DNA from 2 places in the Cellulomonas sp. ICMP 17802 genome. Region 1 is predicted to be linked to the other one. Evidence: predicted binding sites of a transcription regulator. Region 1 holds the regulator's gene; the other holds the start of a gene.
What was found. Region 1 encodes HrcA, which represses chaperone genes, less so after heat shock. Its sites were predicted from a motif close to TTNGCACTCGNNNNNNNCGAGTGCNAA; they were not measured.

Region 1 (5,880 bases):
CGTGGGGCTGGAAGAAGTTCACGCAGTCCGGTGGCCTCTTCATCCTCGCCGCGCTGGTGTGGTTCGTGGTCGCGGCGGTCGCGCTCACGATCGTCAGCATCATCTTCGGGGGCTTCGGCGCCCTGTTCGACCCGAACGGCACCGGCATGGGTCTGCAGGTCGGCTTCTCGCTGGGGATCTTCGTGCTCACCGCGGTGGGGGCGATCGTGGGCTACCTCATCCAGGCCGCGTTCATCAAGGCCGCGCTGGACGTCACCGAGGGTCGGCAGCTGGGCTTCGGCGACTTCTTCAAGTTCGTCGAGCCCGGGCCGGTCATCCTGACGGCCCTGATCCTCGCGCTGGTCAACGCGGTGCTGAACGCCGTCCCGTTCTTCGGCGGGCTGGCGGCGCTGGTGGTGAACTTCCTGCTGCTGTTCACCTTCTGGTTCGTCATCGACAAGCACCTCGAGCCGGTGGACGCCATCAAGGCCAGCTACCAGCTGGTCACGGCGAACCTGTCGACGACGATCCTGTTCTACCTGCTCGCGATCGTGGTCGTCATCGCGGGCGCGATCCTCTGCGGCGTGGGCCTGCTCGTCGCGGTGCCCGTCGTCCTGCTGGCGACGGCGTTCCTGTTCAAGCGGCTGCTCGGCGACCCGATCGCGGCCTGAGCACGCGCGTGCCGTGCCCGGCCGGGGATGTCCCCGGCCGGGCACGGTCACGTCGTGACGAAGTCGATGAGCTCCTCGACGCGGCCCAGCAGGCTGGGCTCGAGATCGGCGTAGCTGCGCACCGAGCGCAGGATCCGCTGCCACGCGCGCGCGACGTCGGCCTGCTCGTCGGCGGGCCAGCCGAGCTCGCGCAGGATGCCGTGCTTCCACTCGGTGCCGCGCTCGATGACGGGCCACGCCGACAGGCCGACGCGCTCCGGCCGGACGGCCTGCCACACGTCGACGTAGGGGTGCCCGAGCACGAGGACAGAGCCGGCGGGGTGCCCGCGCACGGCGTCCGCGGCGATCCGGCTCTCCTTCGAGCCGGTGACCAGGTGGTCCACGAGCACCCCGACGCGGCGGTCGGGCCCGGGACCGAAGTCACGGAGGGCGTCGGCCAGGTTGTCGACGCCGTCCAGCAGCTCGACCACGACGCCCTCGAGCCGCAGGTCGTCGCCCCAGACCTTCTCCACCAGCTCGGCGTCGTGCTTGCCCTCGACCCAGATCCGGCTGCCGCGCGCCACGCGGGCGCGGGCGTCGTGCACCGCGACGGAGCCCGAGGCCGTGCGGGTCGGTCGTGCGGGCGCCGGGGCGCGGACGGGCGCCGTGAGGGCGACGGGCTCGCCGTCGAGCCAGAAGCCCCGGCCCAGCGGGAAGGTGCGGGTGCGGCCGCGGCGGTCCTCGAGGACGACCACGTGCTGGCCGCCGGACTTCTCGACGCGGACGACCGCGCCGACCCACCCCGTGGTGACCTCCTCGACCACCAGGCCGGTCTCGGCGGGCTGCGGGCGGCTGGTGCGGGCGGGTCGGTGGTGCGTCGAGCCGGAGCCCCCGAGCACGTCCGAGCCGTAGCGGTCGTCGTTCACCCGGGCAGCGTAGAGGGGTGCGCGGCCCGCGCCGGGCAGCCGCCCCGTGGGTGTCGGCTCCGCGGCGTAGCATTGGCACTCCCGCGCGGGGAGTGCTACCCCGGCCGGGGCTGGGCGGGGCAGGACCACCCGACGACGGAGGAGGCGACATGAGCGAGGACCGGCGGCTGGACGTGCTGCGCGCGATCGTCGAGGACTACGTCGCCACCAAGGAGCCCGTGGGCTCGCGCGCGCTGGTCGAGCGGCACGCGCTCGGCGTCTCGCCCGCGACCATCCGCAACGACATGGCCGCGCTCGAGGAGGGCGGCTACATCGCCCAGCCGCACACGTCGGCCGGTCGCGTGCCGACGGACAAGGGCTACCGGCTGTTCGTCGACCAGCTCTCGACCGTCAAGCCGCTGTCCAGCCCCGAACGTCGGGCCATCGGCGCGTTCCTCGAGAGCGCGCAGGACCTGGACGACGTGGTCGACCGCGCCGTGCGCCTCATCGCGCAGCTGACGCAGCAGGTCGCCGTCGTGCAGTACCCGTCGCTGCGCCGGTCGGCGCTGCGGCACGTCGAGCTGGTCCCGGTCGGGGCGCGGCACCTGCTCGTGGTCCTCATCACCGACACCGGCCGGGTCGAGCAGCGCACGCTCGAGCTCGGCGCGGACGTCGACCCGGCGGTCGTCGCGCGCCTGCGGTCCCGCCTCAACGTCAGCGCGGCCGGGCGCCGGCTCTCCGAGCTGCCGGTGGCGCTGGGCGAGCTCTCCGCCGCCTTCGCCCCTGGGGACCAGGCGCTCGTGGCGGCGGTCGTCGACGTCGTCGAGGAGACGCTGGCGCAGGAGAGCGAGGAACGCGTCGTGCTCGCCGGCACCGCCAACCTCGCGCGCGCCGGCGGCACGGACGTGCGGTCGATCGGCGCGGTCCTCGAGGCGCTCGAGGAGCAGGTGGTGCTGCTGCGCCTGTTCTCGGAGATGGCGGAGGACTCGGCCACGGTGGCCGTGCGCATCGGCCGCGAGAACCAGCACGACGGGCTGTTCGAGACCAGCTTCGTGACCACCGGCTACGGCGACGAGGGCGGGGGGTCCGTGGCCCGCCTGGGCTCCATCGGCCCGCTGCGGATGGACTACCCCGGCACCATGTCGGCGGTCCGCGCGGTCGCCCGCTACCTGACGCGCATCCTCGCGCAATGACCCTGTCAACCAGTGACCCTGTCAACGACAGCTGGAAGTGAGCACCCCCTCCCGTGACCGACTACTACGAGGTCCTCGGCGTCCCGCGTGACGCCAGCCCCGAGCAGATCAAGAAGGCGTACCGCAAGCTCGCGCGCGAGCACCACCCCGACGTCGCCGGCGCGGACGGTGGTTCCGAGGACACGTTCAAGGACGTGTCGCGGGCGTACGACGTGCTCGGCAACCCCGAGAAGCGCCGGGCGTACGACCTCGGCGGCGACCCGTCCTCGCCCGGCGGGGGGATGGGCGGCGGCTTCGGCTTCCAGGACATCTTCGAGACGTTCTTCGGAGCGGCGACCGGTGCCGCGCAGCAGCGCGGGCCGATCCCGCGCGCCCGGCGCGGGCAGGACGCGCTCGTCCGGCTCGACCTCGACCTGGCGGACGTCACCTTCGGCGTCCACAAGGACGTGCTGGTCGACACCGCGGTGCTCTGCCCGACCTGCAGCGGCTCGTGCTGCCGGCCGGGGACGTCGCCGCGCACCTGCGAGGTCTGCGGGGGACGCGGCTCGGTCCAGCGGGTCGCGCGGTCGTTCCTCGGCCAGGTCATGACCACGCAGCCCTGCGCCGCGTGCCACGGGTTCGGCACCGTCATCCCCGAGCCCTGCACGGAGTGCTCCGGCGAGGGTCGGGTCCGGTCCCGCCGCACGCTCAGCGTCGACGTCCCCGCGGGGGTCGACACGGGCACCCGGATCAAGCTGACGGGGCAGGGCGAGGTCGGCCCGGCCGGCGGCCCAGCGGGCGACGTCTACCTCGAGGTGCGCGAGCGCAAGCACGACACGTTCGTGCGGCGCGGCGACGACCTGCACGCGACGCTCGAGGTCCCCATGACGGCGGCGGCGCTGGGCACGGTGCTCACGCTCGACACCCTCGACGGCGCCCAGGAGGTCGACCTGCGACCGGGCACCCAGCCGGCCCAGGTGGTGACCCTCAAGGGCCTCGGCGTCGGCCACCTGCACGGCACCGGCCGCGGCGACCTGCACGTCCACGTCGAGGTGCACGTGCCGACGGCGATGGACGAGGAGCAGGCCGAGCTGCTGCGGCGGCTGGCCACGCTGCGGGGCGAGGAGCGTCCGGAGGCGCGGCTCGCCGCGTCGAACACGGGCGTGTTCGCCAAGCTGCGCGACAAGCTCTCGGGCCGCTGAGCATGCCGGCGCCGGCCGCGTCATGAGCGCGCCCGTCTTCCTCGCCGACCCCGGCTCGCTCGACGCGGTGGCCGACGGCGGCACGTACCTGCTCGGAGGGACCGAGGGTCGGCACGCCGGCGTCGTGCAGCGCCGCGGACCGGGCGAGCGCGTGGACGTGGTCGACGGCGCCGGGGTGCGCCTGGTCGGCGTCGTCGGAGCCGTGACCGCCGACGGCGTGCTCGTCCAGGTGCAGCGCAGGGTGGTCGAGCCGCGACCCCAGGTCGCGCTGGTGCTCGTGCAGGCGCTGGCCAAGGGCGACCGGGACGAGATGGCGATCGAGGCGGCCACGGAGGTCGGCGTCGACGCGGTGGTGCCGTGGCAGGCAGAGCGGTCGATCGTCGTGTGGCGCGGTGACCGGGCCGCCAAGAGCCGGGCGCGCTGGCTCGGCACGGTCCGGGCGGCCGCCAAGCAGTCGCGGCGGGCGCACGTGCCCGACGTCGGTGTCGCCCTCGACGGCCGCGGCCTGGTCGAGCGCGTCCGGGATGTCGTGGCGGCCGGCGGCGCCGCGCTCGTGCTGCACGAGGACGCGACCGAGGCCATCGCGGCCGTGGGCCTGCCCGACGTGGGGGAGTGCCTGGTGGTGGTCGGACCCGAGGGCGGGATCGGCGACGCCGAGCTCGCCCGGCTGGTCGAGGCGGGGGCGCGCGCCGTCCGCCTCGGGCCGCACGTGCTGCGGACGTCGACCGCGGGCCCCGTGGCCCTGGCCCTGCTGGCCCAGCGGCTGGGACGCTGGGGCTGACGCGGGGATTGGTGTGGGCACCGCCTCGTAGACTGTCGGTGTCCGTCCCGCACGCCCGCACCTGACGGCATCTGAGCAAAGGAGCGCACGGCGCACGCCGAGCACATGGCCGAGTCCACATCCGCACCGCGCTCCTCTGGCACGCCCGCGCGCGTCGAGCACAGGATCAGCGTCCCCTCCGAGGTCTCCATGGTCGAGCTCCTCGGCCTGCGGGACGAGGTGCTCCGCACCATCGAGTCCGGGTTCACCACGGTCGACATCCACGTCCGCGGCAACGAGGTCACGCTCGCCGGCCCTGTCGGCGACGTGGCTCTGGTGTCCCGGCTGGTCGACGAGCTGGTCGAGATGGCGGCGGGCGGCACGCCGCTGACCCCCGACGTCGTCACCCGGTCCGTCGCCATGCTCACCGCCGCGTCGACCGCCCGGCCGGCGGCCGTGCTGTCGTTCAACATCCTCACCGGCCGCGGCCGCACCATCCGCGCCAAGACGTCCGGCCAGAAGGACTACGTCGACGCGATCGACCGGCACACCGTGACGTTCGGCATCGGGCCCGCGGGCACCGGCAAGACGTATCTCGCGATGGCCAAGGCCGTGCAGGCGCTGCAGGACCGCAAGGTGCACCGGATCGTGCTCACGCGGCCCGCGGTCGAGGCGGGCGAGCGGCTCGGCTTCCTGCCCGGCAACCTCTCGGACAAGATCGACCCCTACCTGCGGCCGCTGTACGACGCGCTGCACGACATGGTCGACGCCGAGTCCATCCCGCGGCTCATGGAGGCGGGGACCATCGAGGTGGCCCCGCTGGCCTACATGCGCGGCCGCACGCTGAACGACGCGTTCATCATCCTCGACGAGGCGCAGAACACCTCCGTCGAGCAGATGAAGATGTTCCTCACCCGGCTGGGCTTCGGCTCCAAGGTCGTGGTGACGGGCGACATCACGCAGGTCGACCTGCCCTCGTCGCAGACGTCCGGGCTGCGCGTGGTCGAGCAGATCCTCGCGGGCGTCGAGGACGTCGCCTTCTGCCGCCTGACGTCGTCGGACGTGGTCCGGCACCGCCTGGTCAGCGACATCATCGACGCGTACGCGCGCTGGGACAGGAGCTGAGGCGGCCATGAGCGTCGAGGTCAACAACGAGTCCGGGTACGACGTCGACGAGGCGGAGTTCGCCGCCCTGGCGCGCTACGTGCTCGA
Region 2 (16,090 bases), on a different contig from region 1:
GTCTCCTCGAGCGGGACCACGGCGTCGGCCCCCAGGGGCAGCGGCGCGCCGGACGCGATCCGCACGGCGGTGCCGGGCACCAGCCGCAGCGGGCCGCCCGAGCCGGGTCGCACGTCGTGCGCGACCTGCAGCGCCTGGGCGCTCGCGTACCCGGCGCCGGCCGTGTCGTGCGCGGCCACGGCGTACCCGTCGCGGGCGGCCACCGCGAACGCCGGCAGGTCGTGGGTGGCGACGACGTCCGCGGCGAGGATGCAGCCCACGGCGTCGCGCAGCACGACGTCGAGGGGTGCGACCGGTCCGACGGCGGCCAGCACGGCCGCTAGGTGGTCCTGGACCGATCTCATGCGCGCATTCTGCCCCGCCCGGCGGCTCAGTCGGTCAGCGTGCCGACGAAGTCGCCCAACCAGCTACGGAAGTCGGGTCCCAGGTCCGGGCGGTCGACCGCGATCTGGACGACGGCCTTGAGGTAGTCCAGGCGGTCTCCGGTGTCGTAGCGCCGGCCCCGGAAGACCACGCCGTACACGCCGCCGCCCTCGGACGCCGGCAGGTCCGCCAGCGTGGCCAGCGCGTCGGTCAGCTGGATCTCACCGCCGCGGCCGGGCGCGGTGCTCTCGAGCACCTCGAACACCGCCGGGTGCAGCACGTACCGGCCGATGATCGCCAGGTTGCTGGGCGCCTCGTCGGCCGGGGGCTTCTCGACCAGGCCCGTGATCCGCACCTGGTCGGGGTCCTCGGCACCGTCGAAGGCCTCGACCGCCGCGCACCCGTACATCGAGATCTGCGCCGGCGGCACCTCGAGCAGCGCGATGACCGAGCCGCCCGTCCGCTCCTGCAGCGCGAGCATGGTGCTCAGCAGCTCGTCGCGCTCGTCGATCAGGTCGTCGCCCAGCAGGACGGCGAAGGGCTCGTGGCCCACGTGGTGCTTGGCCTGCAGGACCGCGTGGCCCAGGCCCTTGGGCTGGCCCTGCCGGACGAAGTGCACGTGGCCGAGGTCGGTGGACTCCCGGACCTTGGCCAGGCGCTCGAGGTCGCCCTTCGCCTCGAGGGCCGCCTCCAGCTCGGGCACGGCGTCGAAGTGGTCGGCGAGCGTGCGCTTCGAGCGGCCCGTGATGAGCAGGACGTCGTCGAGACCGGCCTTCACCGCTTCCTCGACCACGTACTGGATGGCCGGTTTGTCGACGACCGGGAGCATCTCCTTGGGCGTCGACTTCGTGGCGGGCAGGAACCTGGTCCCCAGGCCCGCGGCGGGAATGACTGCCTTGTGGATCGTCATGCCGGGACCTTAGTCGCGACCGGCGGACCCCGCAGTGGCGTACGTCACGACGTGCAGGAGTTCACACGTCATACCCCAGTCGGTCGTTCGGGCGGCGCCAGGTTTGAGAGACTGTCCGCATGAGCAGCGTCGCCCAGCCGTATCCGCGCGTGTCCGAGGGTGACGAGGTCGAGGACGTCAAGGAGCGGCTGCGCGTGGCCATCCGCGACGCCCGCAAGACCCGGTCGGTCCGGCTGCGCGAGGCCGCCGCCCGCGCCCTGGCCGACGTGGTGCTGACGATCCCCGCCGTGGCCGACGCCGCCTGCGTCTCGGTCTACGCGTCGCGGGCCACCGAGCCCGGCACCGGCCCCCTGCTCGAGGCCCTCGCCGCCCGCGGCGTGCGCGTGATCATGCCGGTGCTCGGCAGCGGCCTGCAGCGCGACTGGGCGGAGTACGCGGGGCCCGACGACCTCCGCGAGCGCGCGCCGGGCCGGCCGCCCGAGCCGGGCGGCGAGACCCTGGGCGCCGCGGCGCTGGCCGAGGCCGACGTGGTCATCGCGCCGGCGCTGGCCGTCGACACCACCGGCGCCCGGCTCGGCCAGGGGGGCGGCTGGTACGACCGCGCGCTCGAGCACCTCCGCCCGGGCGTGCCCGTGGTCGCGCTGGTGTTCCCCGAGGAGCTCTACGACGCCGGCGTGCGCCCGCTGCCCCGCGAGCGCCACGACCGCCTGGTCGACGCCGTCGCGACGCCGCAGGAGTGGCACCCCATCACGGGGTGAGCGTCAGCCGGTCCCGCACGTCCGCCTCGGTCGCGGCCCGCGTGAACGGCCACGGGAAGGTCTCGCCGCGCGACCACGGCCCCAGCTGGTCGGCGTAGTGCACGCTCGCCGGGTGGCCGGAGGAGCCGGTCATGGTCACCCACGTCGAGCCGTCCAGGTCGCCGAGGTCCACCACCATCCGCATGGACGGGGCGGCGGTCACGCCGAACGACCCCGAGCTGGCGTCCCACGCGGTCGCGTCGACGATCGACGAGCCCCCGCCGACGGCCACCGGGTCCGGGTTGACCAGGCGGCGGATCACGCCCGGGACGGAGTCGCCGCCCAGCACCGGGTGCTCGGGCGCGGCCGTGTGCAGCCGGCCCCAGCGCCAGTCGGCCGCGTCCCGGCCCAGCTGCGCGGTGAGCTGGCGGCGGGCCGCGATCATCGCGCGCGTCAGCACCTCGTCGCGGCCCTCGACCACGCCGGGCGTCGACTTGTCGTCCCACCACGGCGACGCGGGCTGGTCGAGCAGGCGGCGCACCACCTCGAGCCAGCGCGACCCGCCGTCCGGCCCGTACCCGTCGGGCAGGTCGTCGGCGAACGCCGACTTGAGCACGTCCACCCAGACGGCCGAGAAGTACGCCGCGGCGGCCGAGTCGGGCGACTGCACCCGGTCCCAGGTGCGCAGCAGCTGCTGGCCGTCGTCGTCGAACGTGTTGCCGATGTGCAGCGTGAGCAGCACCGGGACCAGGACGTCCGCGAACGGGCTGTGCTGGTCGAACTGGATCCGGTTCATGTCAGCCACGTCGACCTTGCCGGCCGCCGTGGTGCTGCTCAGCAGGTTGCGGATGCGCTGGGCCCGGTAGCCGTAGTCCCAGTCCGCGGTGAGGAACGGGCCCGTGCCGGCGGGGGTGACGGCCTGGTTCGCGGTGACGATGAACCCGTCGGCGGGGTCGAGCGTCCGGGGCATGTCCGCAGGGTCGACGTAGCCGGTCCACGCGTAGCGGCTGTCCCAGCCCGGTCGAGGCCACGTGCCGTTCGACGGGACCGGGCCGCCGGGCACGGTGGCGCGCAGCGGGATGCGCCCCGGCGCCTGGTAGCCGATGTGGCCGTCCGTCGTCGCGAAGACGATGTTCTGCGACGGCACGTCGAACAGCGCGGCCGCGGTCTGGATGTCGTCGGCGCCCTTGGCGACGTCCATCGCGAGGACCGCGTCCATGGTCCGGCCGGGCTGCAGGGCCGTCCAGGCGAGCGCGACCGCGAACCGACGGCCCGGGGCGTCCTCAGGCACGGGCGCGGTGCTGACGCCGGTGAGGTCGAGCACGTCGGACAGGATCGGCCCGTGCACGGACTCGCGGATGGTCAGCCGGACGTCGGCCGCCCCGTTCACGTGGATCACCTCGGTGCGCTGGGTGATCGGGGCCGTGCCCCCGTCCAGCTGCGTGGTGTCGCCGTCGACGCGCTCGAGGAAGAAGTCGGTGACGTCGGCCCCGAGGTTGGTCAGGCCCCAGGCCAGCTGGGCGTTGTGGCCGATGACGACCCCGGGCGTGCCGGCGAAGGCGAAGCCGGTGACGTCGTAGGGGCACGCGGCCGAGACGTCGGCGCAGCGCAGGCCGACCTGCTCCCAGATGCCCGGCGCGGAGATGCCGAGGTGCGGGTCGTTGGCGAGCAGCGGCTTGCCGGACGTCGTCAGGTCGCCCGAGACCACCCACGAGTTGGAGCCGACGCCCTCCCCGTCGCCCATCAGGTGCGGGACCGCCGCGAGCGCCGTGCTCGCCGACGCCATCGCCGCCTGCAGGTCCGCGTCGTCGAGGTGGAGCGGGGTCGTCGTCGCGGACGTCTGCGCGACCGTCGCCGGCTGGAGGTCCGCGGCCGAGAGGATCGGCTGGTTGAGGTCCTGCGGGTAGGCGGGGAACAGCTCGTCCACCCGGGCGATGTCGCGCACCGACGAGTACGCCGCGGCACGGGCCAGCTCGTCGTCGTAGTTGCCCCGCAGGTCCCAGGCCATCGCCTTGAGCCACGCCAGCGAGTCGACCGGGTCCCACGGCTCGGGCGCCCCCACGTGGACCTGGCGGCCCAGCACGGTGTACTCCACCGCGATCGCGCCGGGGTCGCGGCCGTCGAGGTAGGCGTTGACGCCGTCGGCGTAGGCCTGCAGGGCGGCCCGGGTGGACGACGACAGCAGCGGCCACTCCTGCTCGGCCACGCGCCGCCAGCCCAGGGTGCGGACCACCTTGTCGGCCTTGAGCGCGTCGGCGTTCTGGCCCACCAGCTCCGACAGCCGCCCCGCCGTCACGTACCGCCGGTAGTCCATCTCGAAGAACCGGTCCTGCGCGGCCACGTAGCCCTGGGCCCGGAACAGGTCCGCGCTGGTGGAGGCGGTGATCGTCGGGACGCCGCGGGCGTCGCGCGTGACCGTCACGTCGGCGTCGAGCCCCGCGATGCGCTGCTCCCCCGCGACCTCGGGCAGGGGGCGCCGCACCACGAGGAAGGCGGTGACCACCGACGCCACGAGCGCGACGACGAGCACCGCGGCGACGGTGATCAGGATGAGACGGACGAGGCGAGGACGAGACACGCTTCGGAGGGTACTTCGCCGTCCGGACCCAGGCCGTCCCACCGCCCCGGAACGGCGGGCGGAATGTCCCGAGCGGCCGAGCGGTTACGATTGGCACTCGGACCATACGAGTGCTAGACCATTCCGACCCGCTCGTCCAGCTGCCAGGAGACCTTCAGTGCCCACCTACGCCTACGCCTGCACGGCGTGCGGTCACGCCTTCGAGATCGTGCAGTCGTTCAGCGACGACTCGCTGAGCGTCTGCCCCGAGTGCGAGGGACGGCTGCGCAAGGTGTTCTCCTCCGTCGGTGTCGTGTTCAAGGGCTCCGGCTTCTACCGCAACGACGCCCGCGCCGGCGCGAAGTCCTCGTCGCTGAGCCCCGCGACCACCACTCCCGCCCCGGCGGCAGCCGCGTCGGCCGCGCCGTCGGCCTCCTCCACGCCGTCGACGTCCGCGAGCACTCCCGCGGCGAAGCCGGCAGCCGCGTCCTGATCGCCCCGGGCTGACCCCCGGCTCCCCGCCGCACCCCCGACTCCCCGGGTTGCGCGGTCCGAGCCGCCCCCAGCCCACCGCCGCGCCTCCGATCCCCCGGGTCGCGCGGCTACGAGCCACCGGCGGGCCGGACGCGCCTACGGTCGCCGCCATGCAGCCCCACCCGCTCGCCGGTCGACCGCCGCCGCTCGCCCCCCGCCGCCGGCCCCTGCCCCTCACGCTGCGGATCGTCCTGTGGCGGTCCCGCTTCGCGCTCGGCGCCGTGTGCCTCGGGGTCGCGGCCGCGTGCACGGTGCAGGCGCTGCGGCCCGCCGACCCGCCGACGTCCCTGGTGGTCGTCGCGGCGCGGGACGTCCCGGCGGGCACCGAGCTGACCAGCGCCGACGTGCGGGTGACGCGGTTCCCCGTCGCGGTCGCGCCCGACGGGTCGATCGCCGACCTCCGGGCGGTCGTCGGCGCCTCGGCCGCCGTCCCGCTCGCGGCCGGCCTCCCCGTGCTGCCCGGCCTGCTGGCCGACGACGAGGTCCGCGGCCCGCCCGGCACCGTCGTCGCGACCGTGCGGTTCGCCGACCCCGCCGTCGCCGGCCTGCTCTCCCCCGGCGTGCGGGTCGACGTGCTGGCGGCGACGCCGGAGGGCGGTCCGGGCAGCGTCGTCGCCACGCGCGCGCTCGTCCTGCCGGTCGCCCACCCGGACGCGTCCGGGGGGCCGCTCGGCGTGGGTGGGTCCGGCGACACCTCGGTCCCGGTGCTGCTCGCCGTCGCGCCTGCGGAGGCACCCGCCCTGGCGGGGGCGTCGGCCTCCGCCTTGCTGTCCGCAGTCGTCGTGCCATGATCGGGCGACCGGACCTGCTCCCTCGGTGACGTCGGCCGATCCGACCGTCCCGTTGGACGGGCTCGACAACGGACAGACTCACCCCCGGGCTGCGCACCGCAGACCACGGACGAAGGGATCCGCAGCCATGCTCCAGGGTTTCAAGGACTTCATCTCGCGCGGGAACGCGATCGAGCTCGCCGTCGGTGTGGTCATCGGCGCCGCGTTCGGCGCCGTCGTGAAGGCTCTCGTCGACGGGTTCATCGGGCCGCTGATCTCCGCGATCCTCGGCAAGACGGACCTGAGCGCGGTGTGGAGCTTCACCATCAACAACGCCACGTTCTCGTTCGGCCTGATCCTGCAGGCGCTGATCCTGTTCCTGTTCACGGCCGCGGCGGTGTACTTCTTCATCGTGGTGCCCATGAACGCCCTGGCCGCCCGCCGCAAGCGCGGCGAGGAGGTCGAGCCCCAGGCGCCCGCCGAGGACGTGCTCGTCCTGCAGGAGATCCGCGACCTGCTGGCCCGCAACCTCACGCCGGCGATCGTCAACGACGCGGGAACCGCCGCGCCCACGACCACCACGGCGACGACGCCCCCGCCCCCGCCGTCGATCCCGCCAGCCGTCTGACACCGACGGCCGCCGCGGCGGAGGGCTGACGCCTCCGCCGCGGCACGGTGCGCGTCGAGGGTCCGGCTACTTGACGGCCGCCAGGAACGCGAGCGCGCGCTCCGTGAGCAGCTGCGCCGCCGCCGGGTCGTACGAGGGCAGGCTGCTGTCGGCGAACAGGTGCTGGTCGCCCGGGTACACGAAGAGCTCCGCGTCCGGGCTCTCCTTCACCAGCGCGCGGGCGGCGTCGATGTCGCCCTCGCCGGCGAAGAACGGGTCGGCGTCCATGCCGTGGATCTGCACGGGGACGCCCGCGGGCCACGGCGTGCCGAACTCCGACGTGGGCACGCAGGACTGGAAGAACAGCGCTCCCTTGGCCCCCGGACGCGTCTGCGCGAGCATCTGCGCGGGCAGGACCCCGAGGGAGAAGCCGGCGTAGACCAGCCCCTCCGGCAGCTGGTCGACCGTGTGCTGCCCGCGGCCGAGCACGGTGTCGAACCCGACCTCGTCCGCGTAGGCGAGCCCGTCCTCGAGGCTGTCGAAGACGTGCCCGTCGTACAGGTCGGGCACGTGCACGGTGTGGCCGGCCGCACGCAGCGTCTCGGCGAACGCGAGCACGCCGGGCGTCAACCCCTGCGCGTGGTGGAACAGCAGGACCTCGGCCATCGAACTCTCCTTCACGTGGGCACCCGGGCGGCAGCGATCATCTCGCACCGGTCTGACACCGGCGCTACCAGTGCGGCGGCTTGTCCTGCGTCAGGCGGTCGTCGTTGGAGCCCGCCTCGCGGTCGCCCCACCCGAGGTCGGAGTCGTCCACGCTGCGCCGGGCGACCACCGGGTCGGGCGCCGGCACGACCGGCGACGCGGGCGCCGGCGGCTCGGCGGGCGCGGCGGGGTGAGTCGAGACCAGGTTCGCGTCGTCCCCGCCGACCGTCCCCGCGTGCCGGACGGCGCGGCGCGGCCGGCGCACGGCTGCGGGCTGCTCGGACGACGTCACGGCTCGATGATCCCACCCGCGGCCGACGGACCGCGACGCCGCGGTCAGCGCATCGCGCGCGTGATCGCGCTGCGGACCGCGGTGTCGATCCGGTACGAGCGGCGCGTGATGCCCAGCTCGTCGCGGAGCGCGGCGGCCAGCTGCTCGCGGGTGCGCTCCTGCTCGTCCGACTGCAGCCAGGCCACTAGCTCGTCCAGCTGGTCGTCGCTGTAGGCGCCGATCGGCAGGCCGCGCCGGACGTCGGGGCGCTGCCGCGTGGGCACCGCGAGGGCGAGCTGCAGGGCGCGGCTGGTCGGTCGCGCGTCGTGCTCGTCCGTGTGCTCCTCGACGACGTCCAGCGGAGCGGGCGCGGGCTCGTCGGCAGGGGCGACGTCCACGGGAGCGTCGTCGACGGGCTCCTCGAGCGCGGGCTTCTCGGGCGCGAGCTCCTCGGCCGCGGGCTCGTCGATCACGTCGACCGTCGACCAGGCGCCCGTCGCGGGCGCCGCGGGGGCGTCCGTCGGCGCCGGCAGCTCCTCGGTGTCGTCGGCCTCGTCGATCAGCCCCAGGTGCAGAGGGGCGGTGCGGGGCGGGGCGGGTGCGGGCACGCGCGCGTGCACCGCGCGGCGGATGCGGTCCACCTCGGCCTGCGGGTCGATGAACGCGGCCGCCGACCAGACGCGCACGACGCTCCACCCGACGCGCTCGAGGCGGTCGGCGGTGAGGCGGTCGCGGACGCGGACGCTGGGCTCGGCGGTGTACGACTCGTCGTCGGTGAGGACGGCGACCAGCATCTCGCCGGGCAGGTCCGGGTGGCCGACGACCAGCGGGATCCGGTCGCCGCCGGGGATGCCGTGGTCGGCCTCGACCAGCAGGCCGTGCTTCCAGAGCCGCTCGGCGAGGTCGAGCAGCAGGCGGTCGGGCTCGGTCGCGGCGGCGAGGGCCTCGTCGGCGGCGGCGGCCGCGGCCGCCAGCTCGCGCAGCAGCGGGTCGGAGGGCTCGGGCCTGACCAGGTCGGTGACGTCCTGGCCGGCGGCGCGGCGGGCCGCGAACGCCAGCAGGTCCGCCAGCAGCCGGGGGCCGGCGCCGCGCAGGCGCTCGGGGTCGAGGTCGTCGGACCCGAAGCAGGACACGACCGTGAGCCGGTGCCGCGTGGAGCCCAGGGCGTCCAGGAGCAGGGCGTCACCGCCGGGACCGGAGATCGGCCCGAAGGTGTGCAGCACGCGCCGGTGCGGGGTGCGGCCCAGCCCGAGCGACAGGATGATCGCCTCGCGGCGCAGCCCCGCCACGTTGGGCAGGTCGGTGACGACGAACGGGTCGACGCGGCCGGAGTCGAAGAACGCGGCCAGCGCGGGGTTGCCGCGCACCTCGGTCAGCACCGACTCGCGGACGGCCTCCGCGTGGGTCGCCGTCGCCGTGATCACCGCGAGCGACTCGTCGGGACGCAGGAGGGCGTGCGTGAGCACCAGCTCGACGACGTGCTCGACCTCCTCGCGCGTCGAGTCGACCGAGCCGGACTCGGCGTCGGGCATGCCGGTGCCGTCGACGAGGTCGAGGGCCACCAGCGGGAGGTGCTGGGGCAGGGGCGTCGGGCGCAGCACGCCGCCGTAGCCGTGCGCCGCGAGGAACGCGGTCAGGTAGGGGTCGCGGCGCGAGGAGTCGGCCCGCAGGGCGACCGACGGCAGCACGGCCGCCAGCTCGCGGACGGCGGTGCCAGAGGCGCACCTCGCGTCGCCGACGACGACCACCTGGCGGCCACGGGCGACCGCGGCGAGCGCGACCTCGACGGGCAGGTGGGCGGCCGAGTCGATGACGACGAGGTCGACCGTGCGGGTGGGCGGGAGCACCTGCGGCACCAGCATCGGGCTCGCGGCGATGACCGGCCGCAGACGGCGCGCCACGTCGGGGTGCCGCACGACCGTGTCGCGCAGCGACGTCAGCCGCTCCTCGACCAGGTCGGCGAACAGCGCCTCGGCCTGCTCGCGGTGCTGGCGCAGCGCGTGCGAGACGTGCCCGACGACGGCGCCGAGCACCGGGCCGGACAGGCTGGCCACGTGCGCGCGGTCGAGCGCCGCGTACTGGGCCGACAGCGCGCCCAGGGCGGCGCCGTCGTACCCGGCCAGCGCCGGGTCCTCGCCGAGGATCTGCTCGATGACCGTGCTCCACCAGGCCAGGTCCAGCTCGGCCGCGGCGAGCGCGGGGTCGATCCGGCGGGTGGCCAGGTCGTCGACCAGCGGGCCCAGGCCCGCCGACCGCAGCCGGTGCAGCAGGCCCGTGCGGTCGGGCAGGTCGGCGAGCGCGTCGGTGTCCGAGCGCAGGCGGGCCAGCCGCTCCGTCAGCGCCGCGAACGGCAGGCTGGACAACCCGGCGCCGCCGGGGGTGGTCGCCAGCACCTCGTCGAGCGCGTCGAGGTCCGCGCGCACCGCGGCGAACTCCTCCTCGACGTGCTCGAGGCCGTCGGGCAGCCGGGGCCATCCGCCGGAGGGGCAGTGCGCCTGCCAGGTCTCGCGCTGCGCCTGCACCTCGAGCAGCGCCGAGTGCAGGTCCGCGACCGGCCGGCCCGGCCGCAGCATGTCCTTCGACTGCTTGCTCAGCCGACGCCGCAGCCAGTAGCCCATCTCCAGGCCGCGCTCGGCGCGCCACTCCTTGGTGGCCGTGGCGGCCACCAGGTCGGCGGCAGTCCGCTCGAAGACGATCGGCTGGAAGACGTCGAGCGCGGCGCGGACGCCGTCGAGCATGGTGAGCTGCTCGGCCCACGCGACGGCCGACGTCGCCTGGGTCAGCCCGGTCTCGGCGGCCACCTGTCCGGTGCGCTCGACCAGGGCCGGGAGCGTGGAGTCGAGCAGGCGCGCGAGGCGGCGGACCACGTTGTCGGCGTCGGCGCGCGTGCGCAGGTCGGCGCCGTACCAGGGGGTGTCGACCGGCCGGACGCGGAACGCCCCGAGCTCGCCGGCGCGGACCAGATCCGCGGTGAGGTCGGCCCGGCGGGGAGCGTCGAGCACCCGGGCGACGTCCGGCGTCAGGCGCACGGTCGTCTTCGGCGTCGGCCGCGCGGACGTCAGGCGGGCCAGCTGCTGCAGGGCGTCGTACGCGGACACGCCCCACGGCGCGCGCTCGGCGTGCAGGGCGTCCACGTAGGACCGCAGCCGCTCACGGGTGGCGACGAGCTCGCCGCGCAGCGCCACGACGCCGTGCGTGTCGACCGCGGGCGCCTCCAGCGTCATCGCGCCCAGCAGGCGTCGCGAGATGGCCGTCCGCCAACCGGCGTCGGGGGCCACGTCGAGCAGCAGGTCGCCCAGACCGAGCGCGGCGAGGCGGTCCGCGAGCGCCGTGGCCGCGCGCCGGTGGCCCGGCACGTAGAGCACGGTGCGGCCCGTGGCGGCGGCGTCGGCGACCAGCGCGGCGAGCGTGCCGGTGACGTCGGCCCCGGCCGGGGCGTCGACGAAGAGGTGGGTGCCGGTGGCCACCATGTCGAGCACGTGCTGCTGCGCCGGGTCGAGGTCGCCGACGCCGCGCTCGAGGCCCGGGTCCCGGTCGCCGCGCACCGGCGGTGGCAGCTGCCGACGCAGGCGGGCGCGGGACTCGTCGACCCCCGCGAGCGCGGACACCACCTCGTGGCGCTCGAGCGTGCCGGAGAGGTTGTCCAGGTCGTCGACCAGGATCTGGCCGGGGTGCACAAAGGTGCCGACGACGACGCGCTCGCTCATCGAGAAGTCGTCGAGCACGGCCTCCCCCAGCGACGTGAGCCGCTGCAGCGCCCCGCGCGGGTCGAAACCGTCGGTGGTGAACGTGCCGCGAGCGACCGCGCCGGGGTCGAGCAGCGCGCCGCGCGAGCGCAGGGCCCGCGCGAGCACGGGGTTGACCTCCAGCGACGGCTCGAGCGCGAGCTCGTAGTCGCTCTCGCCCGAGCCGCGGGCCCTCAGCGTCACGGGCCGCAGCAGCACGGGCGCACGCACGGTGCGCGGGGCGGCCTCGGCCTGCTGCTCGCCCTCCGGGGTGCGCTGGCGCGTCACCGACGCCAGCGCGGCGACGTCGTCGCTCGCCACGTCGGGGGTGGTGCGCTCGGTCCAGGTGGCGACGCCGATGGCCAGGGACGTCGGCGCGATGCCGTACCGCTGCGCGTAGACGGCGGCGCGGGCGCTCACGGCCCGCGCGCGGCGACGGGCGGTCGACAGCGCGGCGCCCTCGCGGATGAGGTTGGACAGCCGGGTCTCGCGGCCCGCGAACAGCTGCGAGATGCCCGAGGGGTGCGCGGCGGAGAGGTCGAGCGCGGCCTCGCCGAGCAGCTCGACGTCGACCAGCGTGGACCCACCTGCGGCCTCGACGAGGGACGCGCGCCAGGTGGCGACGGCGCTCTCCAGGACCTCGGCGGGCGTCGGGGGCTCGACGAGCACCGGGCGGTCGGTGGGGTCTGCGCCGGTCTCAGGAGCCTGGTCGGGTCCCGGGCCGGTGGTGCGCACGGGGACGGTCACCCTGGGAACGCTAACCGCGCTGCCGCATGATCCCGGGCATGGCGCGCCGGAGCGCGGCAACCCCGCAGACACGAAGAGCGGGGCGGGTCAGGGGACCCGTCCCGCTCTCCGGACGTAGAAACGGTGCGCACCGCGCAGGGGGCAGGCGATGCGCACCGTCAAGACGAGTGTGCGGCACGAATGTGGTGCTGGTCAAACGTCCAGGCCGCCCGTCCGGGTGAATCCCGCGGGTGGAATCGCGCACCCCGGAAACTTCTGCATCGACGTGACAAACGTGCTGTATCCCTTGACGATCATGCGGCTCCTGGAGGATGACGGACCTATCCAGGACACAGGAGTCGAGCGATGGACGAGACCGTATCTCCGGACCGCACGCCGGCCGTCACCTCCCTGCAGGCCACAGGCCCGCTGAGCGTCGCACCGGCGGACGACATGCCCCCCGGCGTGCTGATCGAGAACGACACGATCCCGGTCGAGACGTACTCCGCGGACCCCGACCCGGTGGTCGACTGGCTCGACCCGACGGGCACCGGCCAGACCCGCGACCCCATCGCGCCGCCGCCCCCGCCGGGACCGCCCGGCCCGGGGTACCAGTACGACTACGTCTCGCCCGCCCACACCGCGCTGGGCATCGCCCGCGCCGAGCTGGGGACCATCGGCGGCTCCAAGTACCGGCAGTACTGGAGCGCCCCCGCCAACGCCGCGTGGTGCGGCTACTTCGCGTGCTGGGTGCTGCGCAAGGCCGGCATCGCCGACGGGCCTGCCACCGGCTGGACCCCGAACATCGTCCAGTGGGGCAAGGACCGGGGGAAGTGGAAGACGTCGGGCGCCCACCCGGGCGACCTCATCCTCTTCATGTGGCCCACCGTCTCCTCGAGCGGCCGCGGCACCCCGCCCGTCTGCCACGTCGGGATCGTCGAGGCCGTGCACGCCGACGGCACGCTCACCACGATCGAGGGCAACACGTCCGCCAAGGTGAACGGCTCCCAGTACAACGGCAACGTGTGCGCCCGGAAGGTGCGCAAGGCGAACGTGGTGGGCTTCGTGACGATCTTCGAGGGCGGCGACACCCAGCAGACCGCCGACCCCGCGCGGCAGGAGGTGCAGACGATCCTGCACCGCCTCGGCTTCTACACCGGACCGGTCGACGGCATCACCGACCCGACCGCGGCCGTCAAGGCGTTCCAGCTGGCCGCCGGCCTGGTCCAGGACGGCATCCTCGGACCCCTGAGCCGCGCCGCGGCCGCCTTGGTCCCGGCGTTCCCGGGGTCGACGGAGAAGGGCCGGTCGGGTGCCGTGACCAGGGCCTACCAGCAGCGGCTGCACGACCGTGGCGCCGTCATCGACGTCGACGGCGTCCACGGCCCGCAGACGTCCGCCGTGCTGAAGACGTTCCAGCAGGCGAACGGCCTGGAGGTCGACGGGATCGGCGGACCGCAGACATGGACCGCCCTCTACACGCGGGGAGTCTGAGCGCAGCGCCCCCTTGTCGCCGCACCGGGGGGCGGGTGCGGCGACACGACGCTCGGCCTGCTCAGATCTTGCAGCAGGGGCTGGCGAGCACCTGGGAGTCGGCGGCTGACGCGGTCGCGCCGGCGAGCACGGCGGCGAGGGCGAGGACGAGGGCGATGCTGAGCTTCTTCATGAGGGGACCTTCCCGAGGGTGCGCCGGACTCTCCGGTACACCCCGCATGGTCCCCAGACGAGTGTCTTGGGCGCAATGACGCGCTCGACACCGCGGTAGACAGCACGACCCCTCAGCGCCTCGGCGGGAGCGGCACCGCCCCTCGGATGCCCGCCGCGGCGAGCGCGCGACCGTAGGCCTCGACGACGCGCTCGTCCGCGTCCCCGGCCACCCGCAGGCGGTCGCCGATGCGCCGCCAGAGCGTCGCGGCCGACCGGCCCGACGCGATCATGTCCAGCAGCTCGGCGGCCGACCGGTACTCCTTGACGGCCTCCGTGCGGGCGCTCTGCGCGAGCAGCGCGTCGCCCAGCGCCTCGTGCGCCGCCGCCGCGTCACGCCGCACGCCGTCCCGCAGCAGCTCGACGGCGGCGGCCGCGTGGCGTTGGGCCGCCCCGGGCTCGTCGAGCAGCAGCCACGCGCGCGACCGCACCGACTCGACACGGGCCAGCTCGATCTGCGACTCGCCGATCTCCAGGGCGGTCTGCGCGGCGTCCAGCTCCGCCAGCGCCTCGGTGGGCCGCGGCGGGTCGACGGTGACCAGCAGGAACGCGCGGTCGAGACGCAGCCGGGGCAGGTCGCGGTCGATCTCGTCGGCGCCCGCGAGCGCCATGGCCGCCTCGAGGTGGACCAGCGCGGCGTCCGGGTCGGCCAGGGCGTCGTCGACGAAGGCGAGGTTCCAGTGCACCGACGAGACGGCCCGCGCCGAGCCGTGCTCGCGGGTGTGCGCGAGCAGCTGCCGCCCCCGGAAGCGCGCGTACGTGGTGTCGCCGCGCGCGACGTAGGCCCAGATGATGGTCGACTCGAGCCGCACGACCTCGTCGGAACCCGCCACCGACGCCGGGAGCAGCGCCAGCAGCTCCTCGCCGCGGGTCACGGCGCGCTGCAGGTCCCCCACCTCGGTCAGCGCCATGACGATCCGCATCGCGGCGTAGGCGGCCTGCGTGTATCGCCGGCCCTCGATCAGCCGCGCGCAGACCCCCTCGAGCACGTCGACCGACCCCTCGAGGTCGCCGGCCACGTCGAGCGCCTCCGCGTGCGCGAGCCCCACCCGGGCCGCGGCGTCGACGTCGAGCCCCGACACGTCGGCGCCCGCGAGCACCTCGGCCGCGTCCTTGGCCGACCCCATGCGCGACAGGCGGCGGGCCTCGACGATGGCGCTCTCCGCCGAGCGGTACTCGGGGGCGCGCTCGCCGTCGACCAGGTACGCCACCGGGACGCCCAGGACGTCGGCCACCCGGGCCAGGGAGTCGGGGCCCAGCGTGCGGGTCCCCCGCTCGACGTGGGAGATGTAGGTCGGGTGCACGCCGGCCGCTCGCGCGAGCTCGCCCTGGCTGAGCCCGGCCTTCTCCCGGGCGTCGCGGACTCGTCGGCTCAGCGGTTGCACGGTCTCACGATAGGTACGGGCGGCGCGCTCCGATAGGTGGCGGCCGCCGGGCGCGCCGCCGCCGGGCGCCCTTGACGGCACCGACGCGGGCGCGGAACGTCGAGTCGGGCCGCGGTCCTGCGGTCGGTCGTTCCCTCCCAGGAGTCAGGAATCGCCATGCACAGGTCACTCACCGCCGCCGTCGTCGCCGGCCTCGGCGTCCTCACGCTCACCGGCGCGTCGCTCGCCGGCGACTCGGCGAACCGACAGCCCGCCCCCGGCCGCACCCTGACGTTCGACGTCCGGTTCTCCGACTTCTTCCTGCTCGACTTCGGGCCCACGGGGGTCCGCGAGGTCACGTCGTTCCAGGACCCCGAGCTCAGCCCGAGCCGGGGCGACCAGATCGTCTTCGAGGACACCCTGCTGCGCCACGGCACCGAGGTCGGCGCCGGCGGCGGCACGTGCACGGTGACCACCGTCGTGGCCGCGGACCCGCCGATCCTGCTCAGCTGCCAGGTCACCTACCAGCTGCCCGACGGGCAGGTGGCCGCCCAGGGCCGGGCGTCGAACGCGCCGGTCAAGACGCTGGCGATCGTCGGCGGCACCGGGCGCTACGTCGGTGCGGGCGGCGAGCTGACGCTCACCGAGAACGGCGACGGCACGGGCACGCTCGTGCTGGCGCTCGACCGCCGCTAGCCGACGCCTGGGCCCTCGTCGGGGATCCACTGCCAGGTGGCCAGCACCCGGTCGAGCGCCTCGACGGCCCGGGCGTGCCAGGCGTACGAGAGGACGCCGACGACGAACGCCCAGCCGTCGTGGTCGACGTGCGTGTCGGTCAGGACGGCGGCCCCGCCGTAGGTGCAGGTGGTCCGCCAGGCGACGCCGAGCGCGCAGTCGACCCGGTCCACCGGCCCGATCGCGGCCTGCGGTGCCACGTAGCCCTCCCGCACCCGGTGGACGCGCTCGGCGGCGGGCCTGATCTCCTCGCCGCCCGACAGCCGGCCCACCCGGCCCAGGCACACGACGAGGAGGTGGGTCCGCTCGGCGATCAGGACGCGCGCGTCCTGGCGTGACCCGTCGACCCCGAGGTCGGAGAACCCGACGTCGGGGCCCGGCG

Region 2: the regulator HrcA is predicted to act here: its motif matches at 4,679-4,705, upstream of AB5970_RS03540 (FmdB family zinc ribbon protein).

What each region holds. Positions count from the first base shown of each region.
Region 1 covers NZ_JBGFQZ010000041.1:18,956-24,835, reverse strand. Annotated here, with positions in the region: partial or broken gene AB5970_RS18110 (hypothetical protein) at 1-650, shown strand, start outside; gene AB5970_RS18105 (DUF3097 domain-containing protein) at 698-1,555, opposite strand; gene hrcA (heat-inducible transcriptional repressor HrcA) at 1,705-2,727, shown strand; gene dnaJ (molecular chaperone DnaJ) at 2,781-3,908, shown strand; gene AB5970_RS18090 (16S rRNA (uracil(1498)-N(3))-methyltransferase) at 3,931-4,689, shown strand; gene AB5970_RS18085 (PhoH family protein) at 4,795-5,793, shown strand; gene ybeY (rRNA maturation RNase YbeY) at 5,801-5,880, shown strand, end outside.
Region 2 covers NZ_JBGFQZ010000001.1:714,345-730,434, reverse strand. Annotated here, with positions in the region: gene AB5970_RS03560 (molybdopterin molybdotransferase MoeA) at 1-344, opposite strand, end outside; gene galU (UTP--glucose-1-phosphate uridylyltransferase GalU) at 371-1,273, opposite strand; gene AB5970_RS03550 (5-formyltetrahydrofolate cyclo-ligase) at 1,393-2,031, shown strand; gene AB5970_RS03545 (penicillin acylase family protein) at 2,021-4,588, opposite strand; gene AB5970_RS03540 (FmdB family zinc ribbon protein) at 4,746-5,060, shown strand; gene AB5970_RS03535 (SAF domain-containing protein) at 5,212-5,892, shown strand; gene mscL (large conductance mechanosensitive channel protein MscL) at 6,020-6,499, shown strand; gene AB5970_RS03525 (dienelactone hydrolase family protein) at 6,566-7,144, opposite strand; gene AB5970_RS03520 (hypothetical protein) at 7,209-7,475, opposite strand; gene AB5970_RS03515 (hypothetical protein) at 7,520-11,926, opposite strand; gene AB5970_RS03510 (peptidoglycan-binding protein) at 12,272-13,399, shown strand; gene AB5970_RS03505 (helix-turn-helix domain-containing protein) at 13,684-14,994, opposite strand; gene AB5970_RS03500 (allene oxide cyclase barrel-like domain-containing protein) at 15,151-15,669, shown strand; gene AB5970_RS03495 (hypothetical protein) at 15,666-16,090, opposite strand, start outside.